3 regions of the Methylobacterium sp. SD274 genome follow, and region 1 is predicted to be linked to each of the others. Evidence: riboswitches for the same ligand, from Rfam matches in the RefSeq annotation. Region 1 holds a riboswitch; each other region holds the start of a gene.
What was found. A riboswitch is a leader RNA that binds a small molecule or an ion and turns the genes downstream of it on or off. The one in region 1 is predicted to bind cobalamin.
Positions count from the first base shown of each region.

Region 2: linked by a shared signal. The riboswitch ahead of IPV08_RS22895 (TonB-dependent siderophore receptor) and the one ahead of IPV08_RS22395 (TonB-dependent siderophore receptor) in region 1 are both predicted to bind cobalamin.
Region 3: linked by a shared signal. The riboswitch ahead of IPV08_RS01015 (CbtB-domain containing protein) and the one ahead of IPV08_RS22395 (TonB-dependent siderophore receptor) in region 1 are both predicted to bind cobalamin.

Region 1 covers NZ_JADIJP010000040.1:9,985-14,258, reverse strand. The annotation lists gene IPV08_RS22400 (MucR family transcriptional regulator) at 649-1,182, opposite strand; cobalamin riboswitch at 1,768-1,978, shown strand; gene IPV08_RS22395 (TonB-dependent siderophore receptor) at 2,161-4,274, shown strand, end outside.
Region 2 covers NZ_JADIJP010000044.1:12,750-17,023, forward strand. The annotation lists gene IPV08_RS22895 (TonB-dependent siderophore receptor) at 1-1,803, opposite strand, end outside; cobalamin riboswitch at 1,913-2,112, opposite strand; gene IPV08_RS22900 (AAA family ATPase) at 2,209-2,703, opposite strand; gene IPV08_RS22905 (hypothetical protein) at 2,754-3,716, opposite strand; gene IPV08_RS22910 (ABC transporter ATP-binding protein) at 3,691-4,274, opposite strand, start outside.
Region 3 covers NZ_JADIJP010000001.1:214,025-218,298, reverse strand. The annotation lists gene IPV08_RS01030 (hypothetical protein) at 1-377, opposite strand, end outside; gene cobO (cob(I)yrinic acid a,c-diamide adenosyltransferase) at 377-997, opposite strand; gene cobU (bifunctional adenosylcobinamide kinase/adenosylcobinamide-phosphate guanylyltransferase) at 994-1,506, opposite strand; cobalamin riboswitch at 1,613-1,807, shown strand; gene IPV08_RS01015 (CbtB-domain containing protein) at 1,864-2,040, shown strand; gene IPV08_RS01010 (CbtA family protein) at 2,071-2,850, shown strand; gene IPV08_RS01005 (DUF1636 domain-containing protein) at 2,843-3,265, shown strand; gene cobW (cobalamin biosynthesis protein CobW) at 3,262-4,274, shown strand, end outside.

The sequences.
Region 1 (4,274 bases):
GTGTCGGTTCCAGCGCCTTGTCCTTCCGCTAACCGACCCGGTGCATCCTCCCATCGAGCCAAGTTGCGTATCGGCTCACTGTGAGATGGACGGCCCGCCCCGCCGGTCCCGTGATCAGATCGCCGCCCCGATCTGATCACGGGGCCGGCGGGGCTGCTTCTCGCCTTGGGCCTTGCTGAGAGCGGCGTTCGCAGGGCTTCCCGTCGCCCCCCATGGCTTCCGCAGAGACCATGCCCAAAAAGCCGGCCTTATGGAGCAAATGCACCAAGGTGCGACCGCCGAACCTCAGTCGAAGTTCGTGCGATAGGGCTTGATTTTACGGAGGGTTTCCTTCGCTTCTTTCATCAAAGCACGGCTGCGCTTTACCTCTGCCCGCATCTCATGAGCTAACTTGATCGCCTGCCCAACTTGCTCCCGCACTAATGGGATAGCGTTGCTCCCTATGGGGCTGACGGTGTTCGACAAAGGGTCACCATGGCGGAGGAGCAGCGAGGGGGCGGCACGGCACTCGCTAGATTGCGGGGTGCAATCTTACAGGCCCATCCTTGTGCAACCGCTTTTGCGCGGTCGCACTCACCTGAGTTGGGGGTGCCGAGATTTTCTGAGACCCAAGCGGAAACGGCACCTGAGATGCTGCCGTTATGTTCGTCAAGCTGCTGCGGCAGCCTTCCGAGGCCGACCCGCCTTCTTGGGTTTCTCCGGAGCCGGAGCGGTCTCTTCAACGACGGCGTTTTCCGGCACGACAGCCTTCGCCTTGGCCGCACCATTCCGCTGCTGCCCGAGACCGAGTTGCTTGGCCAGGGCGGACCTTGCAGCCGAGTAGCTTGCGGCGACCATGGGGTAGTCGGCAGGTAGGCCATGCTTCGCGCGGTAGGTCTCGGGGCTCAGTCCACGGAGCGTCAGATGCCGCTTCATCGTTCTGTAGGGCTTGCCATCCTCGAAGCTGATGAGATGGTCGGGCGTTATGGACTTCTTGATCTGAGCCGGCGTCGCCTTCTCGATCTTGTCCTCGGCCACCGTACCGGTTCCACCAATCGCAAGACTGCTGACGGCAGCATGCACGTTGCTCAGCAACTCGCCCAAGGCGCTTGTTGGCAAAGAGTTATTGGAGACGTAGGCGGCGACGATGTCCGCTGCGAGTTTGATGTAGTCTGGCTGAGAATTTTGGGTGCTGTCGGCCATAGCATTTTCTCTGAGGATCCGTGGACGCCCCATAGAGTAAGTTTGGTACGAAACACAACGCTTTCACCAAGCAAAACTCACGTAGCTTGTTGGATGGCGTCACCCTGAAGCGATTAACTCCGCTCAGTGTTGCCGGATTGGATTGCAGAGCACGGGGCGCCAAGGGGACCGCCCCTGGCGCTTCAGTAAGGCCGGCATCATCACGACCGACCTCGCGCCGCCCCTGATGATGAGCGTGGTAGAGCTTCCGCTTTCAACCCGTTGCAGACCCCGGGAAGGTCCGCTTCCAGGCGACCTCGCAGACAAAGACCTACGACTAGATCGGGTGGAATGCGGTCCGACTGCTTTCGACCAGAAGACGTCCATAAGCGCTTATCGTGGAGGCCATCGAGCATCGGCCGATTGCGCCACTAGGCGCAGGCTGCATAACCTTTCACCCCCGATGGATCAGAGCCTCCGCACCTGAAAAGAGCGGACTGTCCCAATCCATCTGGCGACGGACAACGGTCCGGGACCAGACTGATGCAATGTTACAATGTTGCGAGAAAATGACGCCCCCTCGATTGACTATGCGGCGGCGCCCGGCGAATGTCTGACCGTCAAGGTTCCTGCGGGTCGTCGGCTCGCGGGCTAAGAGGGAATTCGGGGTGCTCGCAGGAGCGCTTCCGAAGCTGCCCCCGCAACTGTTAGCGGTGAGCCCTCACCGTCCATGGTCACTGGTGCGACGTACTGGGAAGGCCGAGGCGAGGGCGACGACCCGCGAGCCAGGAGACCTGCCTTGCACAACGATACGTCTCTCGGGCGGGGTGTCCCGGCGGAGCGCATGAGCGGGCTTGGCTACTGACGCAGCCGGTCCCGCGAGGGCACCCGCTCGGCCGTCGCTCGACAACCTTGAGCGCACCGGTGCCCCTTCGTCCCAACCTGGCGACCTCGAAGGTTGCGATCCTGACCCTGCCCGTTCCGGCCAAGCGTCGTCGGATGTCGAGGCGTCGAGGATCGCACTACGCGCTTGCCGCAATCCTTTCGGCGGGCGCGCCTGCACTGGAGGCCCGGGCGCAGGAGGCCGTCACGCTGGAGGAACTCTCCGTGGAGGCTACTGGCGGGAGCGCTCCAGTGGTCGCTGGTGCTGGCCCCTCCCCGGGGATAGGCCTGATCGGTCCGACCCCGGGCTACCGGGCCGACCGGGCGGTGAGCAGCACGAAGACCGACACGCCCCAGCGCGACGTGCCCCAGATCGTCACCGTTGCGCCGCGCGAGGTCATCACAGATCTCGCCGCCACCCGCGTCGACCGGGTCTTCAACTATACGCCCGGCGTCGCCCAGCAGAACAATTTTGGCGGCCTGACGGTGTTCAGCTACGCCATCCGTGGCACGACTACCTCGGAACTCTACCGTAACGGCTTCCCGATCAACCGAGGCTCGCCGCCGCCGCCCGACACCCAGAACGTCGAGCGCATCGAGGTGCTCAAGGGCCCCGGTGGCGGCCTGTTTGGGCGCAGTGACCCAGGTGGCCTCGTCAACTTCGTCACCAAACAGCCGACCGCTGAGCGCTTCGTCGAGATGGGCGGTCTCTGGGGTTCTTTCGAGCAGTTCCGCGACACGGTCGATGCCGGTGGCGCGCTCAACGAGGACGGCACGCTGCTCTACCGATTTAACTTTGCGGGCGGACGCCAGAACAGCTTTCGCGATTTTGTCGACAGCGACCGGCTCCTCGTCGCTCCCGTCGTGAGCTGGCAGGTCACGCCGGACACGAAAATCACCGTCGAGACCGAGTTCCTGCGCAATCGCGTCGTGGTCGACCGGGGTGTGATTGCGATCAACCGCCAACTCGGCTTCCTGCCGATTTCCCGCTTCCTCGGCGAGCCGGGGCAGAGCACGTATCAGAGCTCGGACACGATGCAGGTGCGGGTCGAGCATCGCTTCAACGCCGATTGGCAGATGCGCCTCGCCACCCACTTCAACACCGGCTCGCTGGTCGGGGAATCGGCGGAGGTCCGTGGCCTCGCCGCGGACAATCGCACCGTCCTGCGCGACCGGAACTTCCGCGATTACCGCTGGGATACCGCCATCGGTCAGGCCGAGGTGGTGGGGCGCTTCGCCACCGGTGATCTCGGTCATACCCTGCTTCTCGGCTTCGAGCGGGAGAGCACGGATAGCCGCGTGGTCTATGATCGCTCGAACTTCCGCCAGAGCCCCTACAGCCTCGACATTTACGATCCCCGCTACGGCCAGGCCCTGCCGCCGCTCACGATCCGGCGCAACAACTTGGAACGAGTCACCAACACCGCCCTCTATGTCCAGGACCAGATCGCGCTCAGCCCCGAGTGGAAGGCGCTCCTCGGGGCCCGGTTCGATTTCTTCGAGCAATCTTTTCGCGAGCGAACGAACTCGACCCAGTCAGAGCAATCGCGGGTGGCGGCCACGCCGCGTGCCGGGCTCGTCTACCAGCCCCTGCCTGAGCTTTCGCTCTACACCAATGTCGGCACCAGCTTCCGGCCCAATATCGGCCCCGACGCCTTCGCGGTGGCCCGCGCGGAGCCGTTCGAGCCCGAGACTGGCATCGGCTACGAGGTGGGTGCCAAGCTCGATCTGTTCGGAGGCGCCCTCGGCCTGACGGCGGCGGCCTTCCGCATCGAGCGGCAGAACGTGCTGACGGCCGACCCCAACAACAGCGGCTTCTCGCTGGCGGCGGGCGGCGTGCGCAGCCAGGGCTTCGAACTCACGGCCGCAGGCCAGATCACCCCCGAGATCAAGATCCTGGCGGGCTACGTCTACGCCGACGCAGTGGTGACCAAGGATAACGTGCTGCCGGTGGGCGCACCGCTGATCAACATCCCGCGCCACTCGGGCAGCCTGCTCGCTGTGCACGAGGTCCAGGCCGGCCCCTGGAAGGGCCTCGGCCTGGGCGGCGGCGTGCGCGGGGTTGGCGAACGCGCCGGGGACGCATCGGGCTCGGGCTTCTCTCTGCCGGCCTACATCGCTGTCGATGCGCTGGCCTATTACCGCTACGAGAACATGCGCTTCGGCCTTAACGTCGAGAACATCTTCGACACCACTTACTATGAGAGTTCGAACAGCGTGTTCCGGGTCTA
Region 2 (4,274 bases), on a different contig from region 1:
AATGTTGAGGAGCGGTGATCCGACCCTCAGCACCTCGTCCCGGGTGACCGCCGCGTCGATGAAGGCGTACCCGCCGATCACCCGGAACTCGGGCGTGACCTGCCCGACCAGGCTGACGTCGAAGCCTTGGCTTCGCACGGCCCCCGCGGCGATCTGGAAGAAGAAGTCCGCCGGATCGGTGGTGAGCACGTTCTCCTTCTCGATGTGGAAGGCGGCGGCCGTCACGCTGAGGCCGTCGAACAGGTCGAGCTTGGCCCCAACCTCGTAGGCGAAGCCCGTCTCCGGAGCGAAGGGCCGGGAGGCGCTGTCGAAGCCGGTGTTGGGGCGGAACGAGGCGGCGACGTTGCCGTAGAGCGCCAGGAACGACAGCGGCTGGTAGACGAGCCCGGCACGCGGCGAGAACCCGGTGCGGTCCTGCTCGGTCCGCTCGTTCGCGACCTTGTCGCGGAAGGTCTGGTTGTAGAAGTCGGTGCGGTTGCCCAGCAGCAGCTTCCATTCCGGGCTGAGGGCGATCTGGTCCTGCAGGTAGACCGCTGTGTTGCCGACGTTCTCGCTGGCGCTGTAGCGGCGCGTGAACGGAGGCTTGGCCTGCCCGTAGACGGGGTTGAACAGGTCGATGGCGAAGGGGTCGAGGCGCGGGGTCGAGCGCAGGAGGTTCTCGGTGCTGTTGTAGAGCTCGTACTCCAGGCCGAGCAGCAAGGTGTGGGCGATGGGCCCGGTCTCGAAGCGCCCGACGAGTTCGGCCTGGCCGATGGCAACGCCCCAGGTGAAGTCGTGCCGGCGGAACTCGCGCAGCAGCGTGCGCCCGTCGTCGAGGATCCCGGTCGCGCCGGTCTGCAGGCCGGTGAGGCTACCGGTGTTGAGGTGCGTGGCGACCCGCAAATGCCAGTCGGTGTTGAAGGCGTGCTCCAACCGCACCTGCAGCAGCGCGCTCTCAGACACGGAATCGTCGCCCGGCTCGCCGAAGAAGCGCGAGCGCGGGACGAGGCCGAGGCGGTTGTTCACCGCGACGGTGCCGCGGTCGAAGGTCTGGCGGTTGCGCAGGTACTGCGCCTCGAAGGTGATCTTGGTATCGGGCGTGACCTGCCAGCTCACCACCGGCGCCAAGAGCACCCGGTCGCCGTCGACGTAATCGCGAAAGCTGTCCTGGCGGGCGAGCGCGCCGTTGAAGCGGTAGAGCACGCTGCCGTCCTCGCTCAACGCACCGCCGGCATCGACCGTGGTGCGGGCGGTGCCGAAGCTGCCGAACAGAGTGCCCATCTCGACGAAGGGTCGCGCTACGGGCTGCTTGGTGAGGATATTCACGGTCCCGCCCGGATCGCTGCGGCCATAGAGGGCGCCGGCCGGGCCCTTCAGGATCTCGATGGACTGGACGTTCTGGGTGTCGGGGGCGCCGTTGTAGCCGCGGGCGATGTTGAACCCATTCTGGAAGATATCCTGGGTTGCGAAGCCTCGCACCGAGTACAGGGCGAGGTTCTGGGCGCCGAAGTCGTTCTGCTTGCCGACCCCGGGCACGTAGTCGAGGGCGCGCTCGACCCGGGTCGCGGCGGTGTCGACCAGGACCTCCCGGGGCACCACGTCGACCTGCTGCGGCAGGTCGCGGCGCGGCGTCACCGTCTTGGTGCCGCTGTAGAGCTCGGGCACCCGGTAGGTCGGCATGGCGGAAAGGGTACCCTCGACCGACAGCGCGTCGAGCACCACGGCGGTCTCGCCCGAGGGCGCCCCCTGGGCGGCGACGGCGGTGGGGATCGCGCAGGACAGGGCCAGCACGGACATCAGCGGGATGGACGGTGAACGGTACACGTTGATGGGCCTCGGGCGACGGCAGTGGCACGTCACCGCGAACGAGGCCGAACCACGCGCAACGCGCATGCTTCCGCACCCGCCGGGGCACCCCGCCCAGCGTGTCTCGCGTGTGACCACGACTGACGGCAGGTCTCCTGGCTCGCGGGTCATCGCCCTTCACCGTCTTCCCGAGCGAGGCCGCTCAGTGACGTCGGTGGCGAAGGGCTCGCCGCTTACAGTTGCGGGGGCAGCCGCGGCGTTGGGGCTACCCCCGCACCGCGTTCCCTTTTGATCCTCCGGGGAGGAACCGTCACGGCCGAGCTAACATGCCGACGCCCATGCCCGTCAACGGACCAAGTGCAATGCACGAGGGGTTATGCCCTGCCGGCAACACTTGGGAACACGGATCGCACGCTGCGTCCGTCAGGTCAGGACCTCGACCTGCTGCGGCGGCAAGCTACGCCACCAAGCGTCCGGGGATTGGAAAACCTCGTAGGTGAACCGGAGGACCTCATCGGGCTGGCGATGCGACGGGTCCACGCGACCGCGCTCAGCGTTGCGGGCTTTCAGGACCTCCCACGGCACGTCGAACACTTTCCACTCCACGGTGAGCCCGTGTCGGGCGACGATCCCGAGCTCGCGCTCGAACACGGGTCTGGTGAGATGGGTGTCCGCCATCACCACGCTGAAGCCTTTCGTCAGGGCGGCATCCAGGGCTGCTTCCTTGACCTGGTGCAGGACTTCCCGAGCCGCATCGTCATGTGAGCCCTGCCTGAGTTCCCAGTAGACCTGCCGGTGCGGCGGCCAGAGTGTCTGCCGGAAGTCGTCGAGGGTGAGGTGGACCCAGCCGTCGAGAGGGTTGAAGCGACGGGCGTAGGTCGTCTTCCCCGCGCCCGGGCAGCCGATCAGGCCGATCACCCTCTGGGGGGCCCCCGGACGATTCCCGCCGGACACCGACGACCGCACGGTCAGGCCGTCGCCTCCGCGTCTTCGTCGTCGCTGGCCAAGCTCTCAATGATCTCGCCCCGCAGGTAACGCGCCTGGGCATCGGCGACGCGGCGTGCGCTCTGGGCGTGGCGACTGGATACGGTACCGCCGGGCGTCTCGGCTTCCCCACGCTTGATCGCCACTAATTCCGGGTCCCCCCACCGGTAGAGCAGCGTCTGAAACGCTTCGTAGCGGCCCACATCGAAGGCGATGCGCCCTCCCAACATGTCCTTATAGGGATGGGCCGGGTGAAGGCCGGCACAGGGAACCCAGCCCGCGGGGATCGGGGTTGTGGCCGCATGGGTGCGGCCGCTGCGCAGGAGCTTGGGCAGCACATGCGTATGCGGGCCCTCCGGACTGGTCCCTCCGGGTCCGGGGATCGGGGCGTAGACCTCGACGCGTCCGATCCGCGCCAGGAAAACCCGGTGCGGGCTCATGGCGACGAGACGCGGCCCGATGGGGTTGGCGTGGTCGAACAGCGGCATGCCGACGCCGGCCCGAAGCTGCGCGACGGCCTCCGGATCGCTTGCCCGCACGCAGGCGTCGACGGCGAGAAGGCCGAGGCCGAGGTCGAACAGGATGCCGTCGCGATCCTCGACCCGGGCAGCGTTCCGGTCGGGCCCGAGCTCCGTCACAACGGTCCGGCGGTTCATCGCGCAGGTCGCCTCCGGTAGGCAGAGGGCAAGCGTGTGGTTCCAGCCGGACGAGACGGCGGTCTCGTAGGCGACGGGCCGCAGGTCGGAGCTCGGGGTTAGGGCGATGGCCCCGCGTGTGGTCGCCATTCCAAGGCGCTCATCCGGCAGCGTCAGGATGGGTTCGTTTGGATCGCGCATAAACTCGGCGATGGCGCCGAAGCTGCCAAGGCTCCAAGCCGTGGTCGGATTGGCAAGCGCCTCGCGCAGGAGGGCGACGGTGGCATCAGGACCGTTTGGGGAAGGCTGCATCAATGTCCTCCGGTTTGGGCCCCGAACGGTTCCAGGGCAGGATGTAGGGGCTTCCATCCGGCGCGACCCCACGCAGGACCGCGACGCCGAATACGCTTGCAAGCAGCCGGTCGGTCAACGCGACGTCGGGGCACCCGTCGACAACGACACGTCCAGCATCCAGGACCACGATCCGGTCGCAGAACCGTGCGGCCAACGATAGGTCGTGCAGGACGGCGACGACGCCGGTCCCGGCCGACGCCACACTCCGCAGCAGCATCATGGCGTCGAGTTGGTGGGCCGGGTCGAGGGCGGTGATGGGCTCGTCGGCGAGAAGCCACTCGGCCTCGACGGCGAGCGCACGGGCGAGCAGCACCCGCATCCGCTCGCCCGAGGATAGGGTTGGCTCAGTCCGCTCGGCGAACCGCGTCATGTCGGTCCGGGCCATGGCCCGCGCAATGGCGGCGTGGTCGGATGCGTCGAGCCCGCCGAACGCGCGTCGATGCGGCAGGCGACCGAGGGCGACGAGGTCCCGTACCTGCATCGGCCAATTGGCATTCCCACCCTGGAACAGGACGG
Region 3 (4,274 bases), on a different contig from region 1:
AGCCGCTCCGGCACATACCAATTGTCCGCTTCCGACAGGACGTGATCGCCGCAGGCGAGCCGGACACGGCGATACTTCAAAGGTGTATCCGGCACGGCCTGGAGCCGTCGGCGCGTCTCTTCCGAGGCGGGCTTGTCCACATCGCGCAGGAGGGTCGCCGTGAGCCGCGGGTCCGTCGCCATGCCGTGCTCGGAGCACCAGCCTTCGAGGGTCGCGGTGGCGCTGCGGCTCGCCAGGAGCCGCGCGTTCAGCCCCTCCATCACCGCCAGCGCCTCGACGCGGGCGAGATAGGTGTCCGGCCAGGATGTGATGGACTCCGCGGAGGCCGCCGCCGACATGGTGGCGAGAAGACCGAGCGAGAGGAAGGCCGTCCGCATCAGAATTCGATCCCCTCCTGCGCCTTCACGCCGGCCGAGAAATGGTGCTTCACGCTGCCCATCTCGGTGACGAGGTCGGCGGCCTGGATGAGGGCCGGCTTGGCGTTGCGGCCGGTGACGATGACGTGGAGGTCGGGCCGGCGCGCCCGGAAAGCCGCCACCACGGCGTCGATGGTCAGGTAATCGTAGCGCAGGGCGATGTTGAGTTCGTCGAGGAGGACGAGACGGATGGTCGGGTCGGCCATCAGTTCCTCGGCTTTGGCCCAGGCATGCTCGGCGGCGGCGATGTCGCGGGCCTTGTCTTGCGTCTCCCAGGTGAAGCCCTCGCCGAGCGTATGCCATTCGATCCGGTCGCCGAAGGCCTTCAGCGCGTGCTTCTCGCCCGTATCCCAGGCTCCCTTGATGAACTGGACCACGCCGACCCGCCAGCCATGGCCGAGCGCCCGCAGGACGAGGCCGAGCCCGGCCGTGGTCTTGCCCTTGCCGGGACCGGTATTGACGATGAGCAGGCCCTTCTCGATCGTCTTGCCCGCGACTTCGGCGTCCTGGACGGCCTTGCGCTTCTCCATCTTCTCGCGGTGACGGTCGGCCTCCGCGTCATTTATCTCCAGATCGTTCATGCGCTCGCTCCGGGTTGGGGTTTCACGATCATCGGCAGTCCCGCCACCATGAACACCACATGGTCGGCCCGCGCGGCGAGGCGCTGGTGCAGTCGCCCGGCCGCGTCGCGGAAGCGGCGGGCGAGCGCGTTGTCCGGCACGATGCCGAGACCGACCTCGTTGCCGACGAGCACCACCGGCCCCGGCGCGCGGCCGCAGGCCTCGATCAGGGCAGCGCTCGCCGCCTCGATATCGGCCTCGGACAGGATCAGGTTGGTCAGCCACAGGGTCAGGCAATCGACGAGCACCGGCCCTGTCGCCGCAGCGACGGCCTCGGCCAGGTCGATCGGCACGTCCCGGGTGATCCAATCCGCCGAGCGGCGCGACCGGTGAAGGGCGACGCGCTCCCGCATCTCGTCGTCCCAGGCCTGCGCGGTGGCGAGGTAGAGCCAAGGCGCCGGGTGGGCTTCGACGAGGCGTTCCCCATGCAGGCTCTTGCCCGAGCGCGCGCCGCCGAGAACCAGTGTCATTCTTGGAGAAGGCTGCCGCATGGCTCCCTTTAGCGCGAAACCGCCCTGCCCCGTCAAAGCCGGTAAAACGCTTTGGCGGCGCGTTGTCAGCGGTCGCGCGAGCGCGTAGAAGCGAAGTTCGGACGGTGCCCCGGCGACGGGGTGAAAAGGGAATGCGGTGAGGGCTCGCGCCTGAAACCGCAGCTGCCCCCGCAACTGTGAGCGGAGACGGGCCTGCCATCGGCCACCGGAGCGATCCGGGAAGGCGGCAGGACCGGATGACCCGCGAGCCAGGAGACCTGCCTTCCGAAGGGGACCAAATCGTCCTCCCGCTCTATCCTCGAACGCCGCCGGCGGGGCGGCCGGAGACCTGACACGATGACCACGAACACCCTCGCCCTCACCGGCACCCGCAGCAACGAGCGTCTCGGCGCAGTGCTCATGGCCGCTTTCCTCGGCCTCGGGCTCGTCTTCATGGCCGGCTTCGCCCCGGCGATGGCGCTGCACAACGCGGCCCACGATTTCCGGCACGCCCAGAATTTCCCCTGCCACTGACCGCCTCGCGCTCAGCCAGGACCTGATTTCATGATGATCCGACTCGTGTCGGCGGCCCTGGTCGCCGGCTTCCTGGCGGCTGTCGTCGCCACGGGCTTGCAGCTCGCCCTCACCTCGCCGCTGATCATCGCGGCCGAGCGTTACGAGAGCGGCGAAGCCACGGCGCCAGCCGCGCTATGGATGCCGCGCGGCGCCTCCCCGGCCTCCCTCCTCGTGCCCGTCCATTCGGGCCACGACCATGGTGGCAAGACGGACGGTGTCGAAGGCGGCGAGGTCGCTCCGGCCTGGCAGCCCGGCCCCGGCCTGCCCCGGATGGTCTTCACCGCCCTCGCGACCCTGGTCGGCGGCGTCGGCTACGCCCTGTTACTGGGCGCGGCTCTCATTGCCTGTGGGCGCGAGCCGAGCCCGGAAACCGGCCTGCGATTCGCGATCGCGGGGTTCCTCGCCGTGGCCCTCGCCCCTTCCCTCGGCCTCCCGCCGGAACTACCCGGCATGGAGGCGGCTCCGCTCGCCGAACGCCAGTTCTGGTGGATCATGACCGCGGCCGCCACCGCCATGGGGCTCTACCTCATCGCGATCCGCCGCTCCTCCATCGCCATCGCTGGAGGGATCGTGCTCCTCGTCGCGCCGCATCTGGCCGGAGCGCCGGAGACGAGCCACACCGCCTCCGCCCTGCCCCCGGGCTACGCGGCCCAATTCGCCGCTCGGTCGCTCGGCATCGCCTTCGTGTTCTGGGCGGTGATCGGCCTCGCCTTCGGCTGGGCCTGGAACAGCGTCGGGCGCAAGAGCCCGGCGACGTCACATGCCTGACGAGGACATCCAGGCCGGCAGCCCGGTCGTACTCTATGTCTGCGCCACCTGCCGCACGGCCGGCGACACATCCGAGCCCCGCGCCGGGGCCCGCCTCGTCTCGGCGCTGCGCGATGCGGTGAAGGAAGCCGCCATCGAGGGCATCGCGGTCGAGAGCGTCGAGTGCCTGTCGGTCTGCAAGCGCCCCTGCACGGTCGCCGTGGCTTCCGAAGGCCGCTGGACCTACGTTTACGGCGATCTCGACCCGGTCGAATCCGCCAGAACCATCCTCGCGGGCATCGGCCTGTACGCGGAGACGCCCGACGGCATCGTGCCCTGGAAGGCGCGGCCGGAGGCGTTCCGCAAAGGCGTCGTCGCCCGCATTCCCCCGTTTCCTCCGCCCCGCGCGGACAGAATTCCGGACGCCGCCGAATGAGCATCGTCGAGAAGATCCCCTGCACCATCGTCACCGGCTTCCTCGGAGCCGGGAAGACGACCCTCGTCCGTCACCTCGTGGAGAATGCCGGCGGTCGTCGGCTCGCCATCATCGTCAACGAGTTCGGCGATATCGGCTTCGACGGATCGTTCCTGGCCGCCTGCGGCATCGAGGGTTGCCAGGATGAGGACATCGTGGAACTCGCCAATGGCTGCATCTGCTGCACCGTGGCGGACGATTTCGTGCCGGCCCTGAACAAGCTCCTCGACCGCGCTGACCCGCCGGAGCACATCCTCATCGAGACGTCCGGCCTCGCTCTGCCGAAGCCCCTGGTCCAGGCTTTCCACTGGCCGGCCATCCGCTCGCGGGTGACCGTGGACGGGGTGATCGCGGTCATCGACGGCCCCGCCGTCGCTGCCGGCTTCTTCGCCGACGATCCGGCGGCCCTCGCCGCCCAGCGCGCCGACGATGCCAGCGTCGATCACGACAACCCGCTGGAAGAGGTGTTCGAGGACCAGCTCCTCTGCGCCGACCTCGTGGTGATGAACAAGGCCGACCTCCTCGACGAAGCCGGCAAGGCCAAGGTCCGCGCCGAGGTGGAGCGCCAGCTGCCGCGCGCGGTGAAGATGGTCGAGGCCGAGCATGGCCGCCTCGATCCGCGCGTGATCCTCGGTCTCGGCGCCGCCGCCGAGGACGATCTCGACGCCCGCCCCTCCCATCACGGCGAGGGCGAGGACCACGATCACGACGATTTCGACTCCGTGGCCATTGCGGTGCCTGCCACGGCGAGCGCCGAGGATCTGGCCTCCCGCGTCGCCCGCGCCGCCGAGACCAGCGGCGTCCTGCGGATCAAGGGCTTCGCCGAGGTCACCGGCAAGCCGATGCGCCTCGTGGTCCAGGGCGTCGGTGCCCGTATCGCCCATCATTACGACCGCCCCTGGCGGGCGAGCGAGAACCGCGACGGCCGGCTCGTGGTCATCGGGCTGAAGGGTTTCGACCAGGGGGCGGT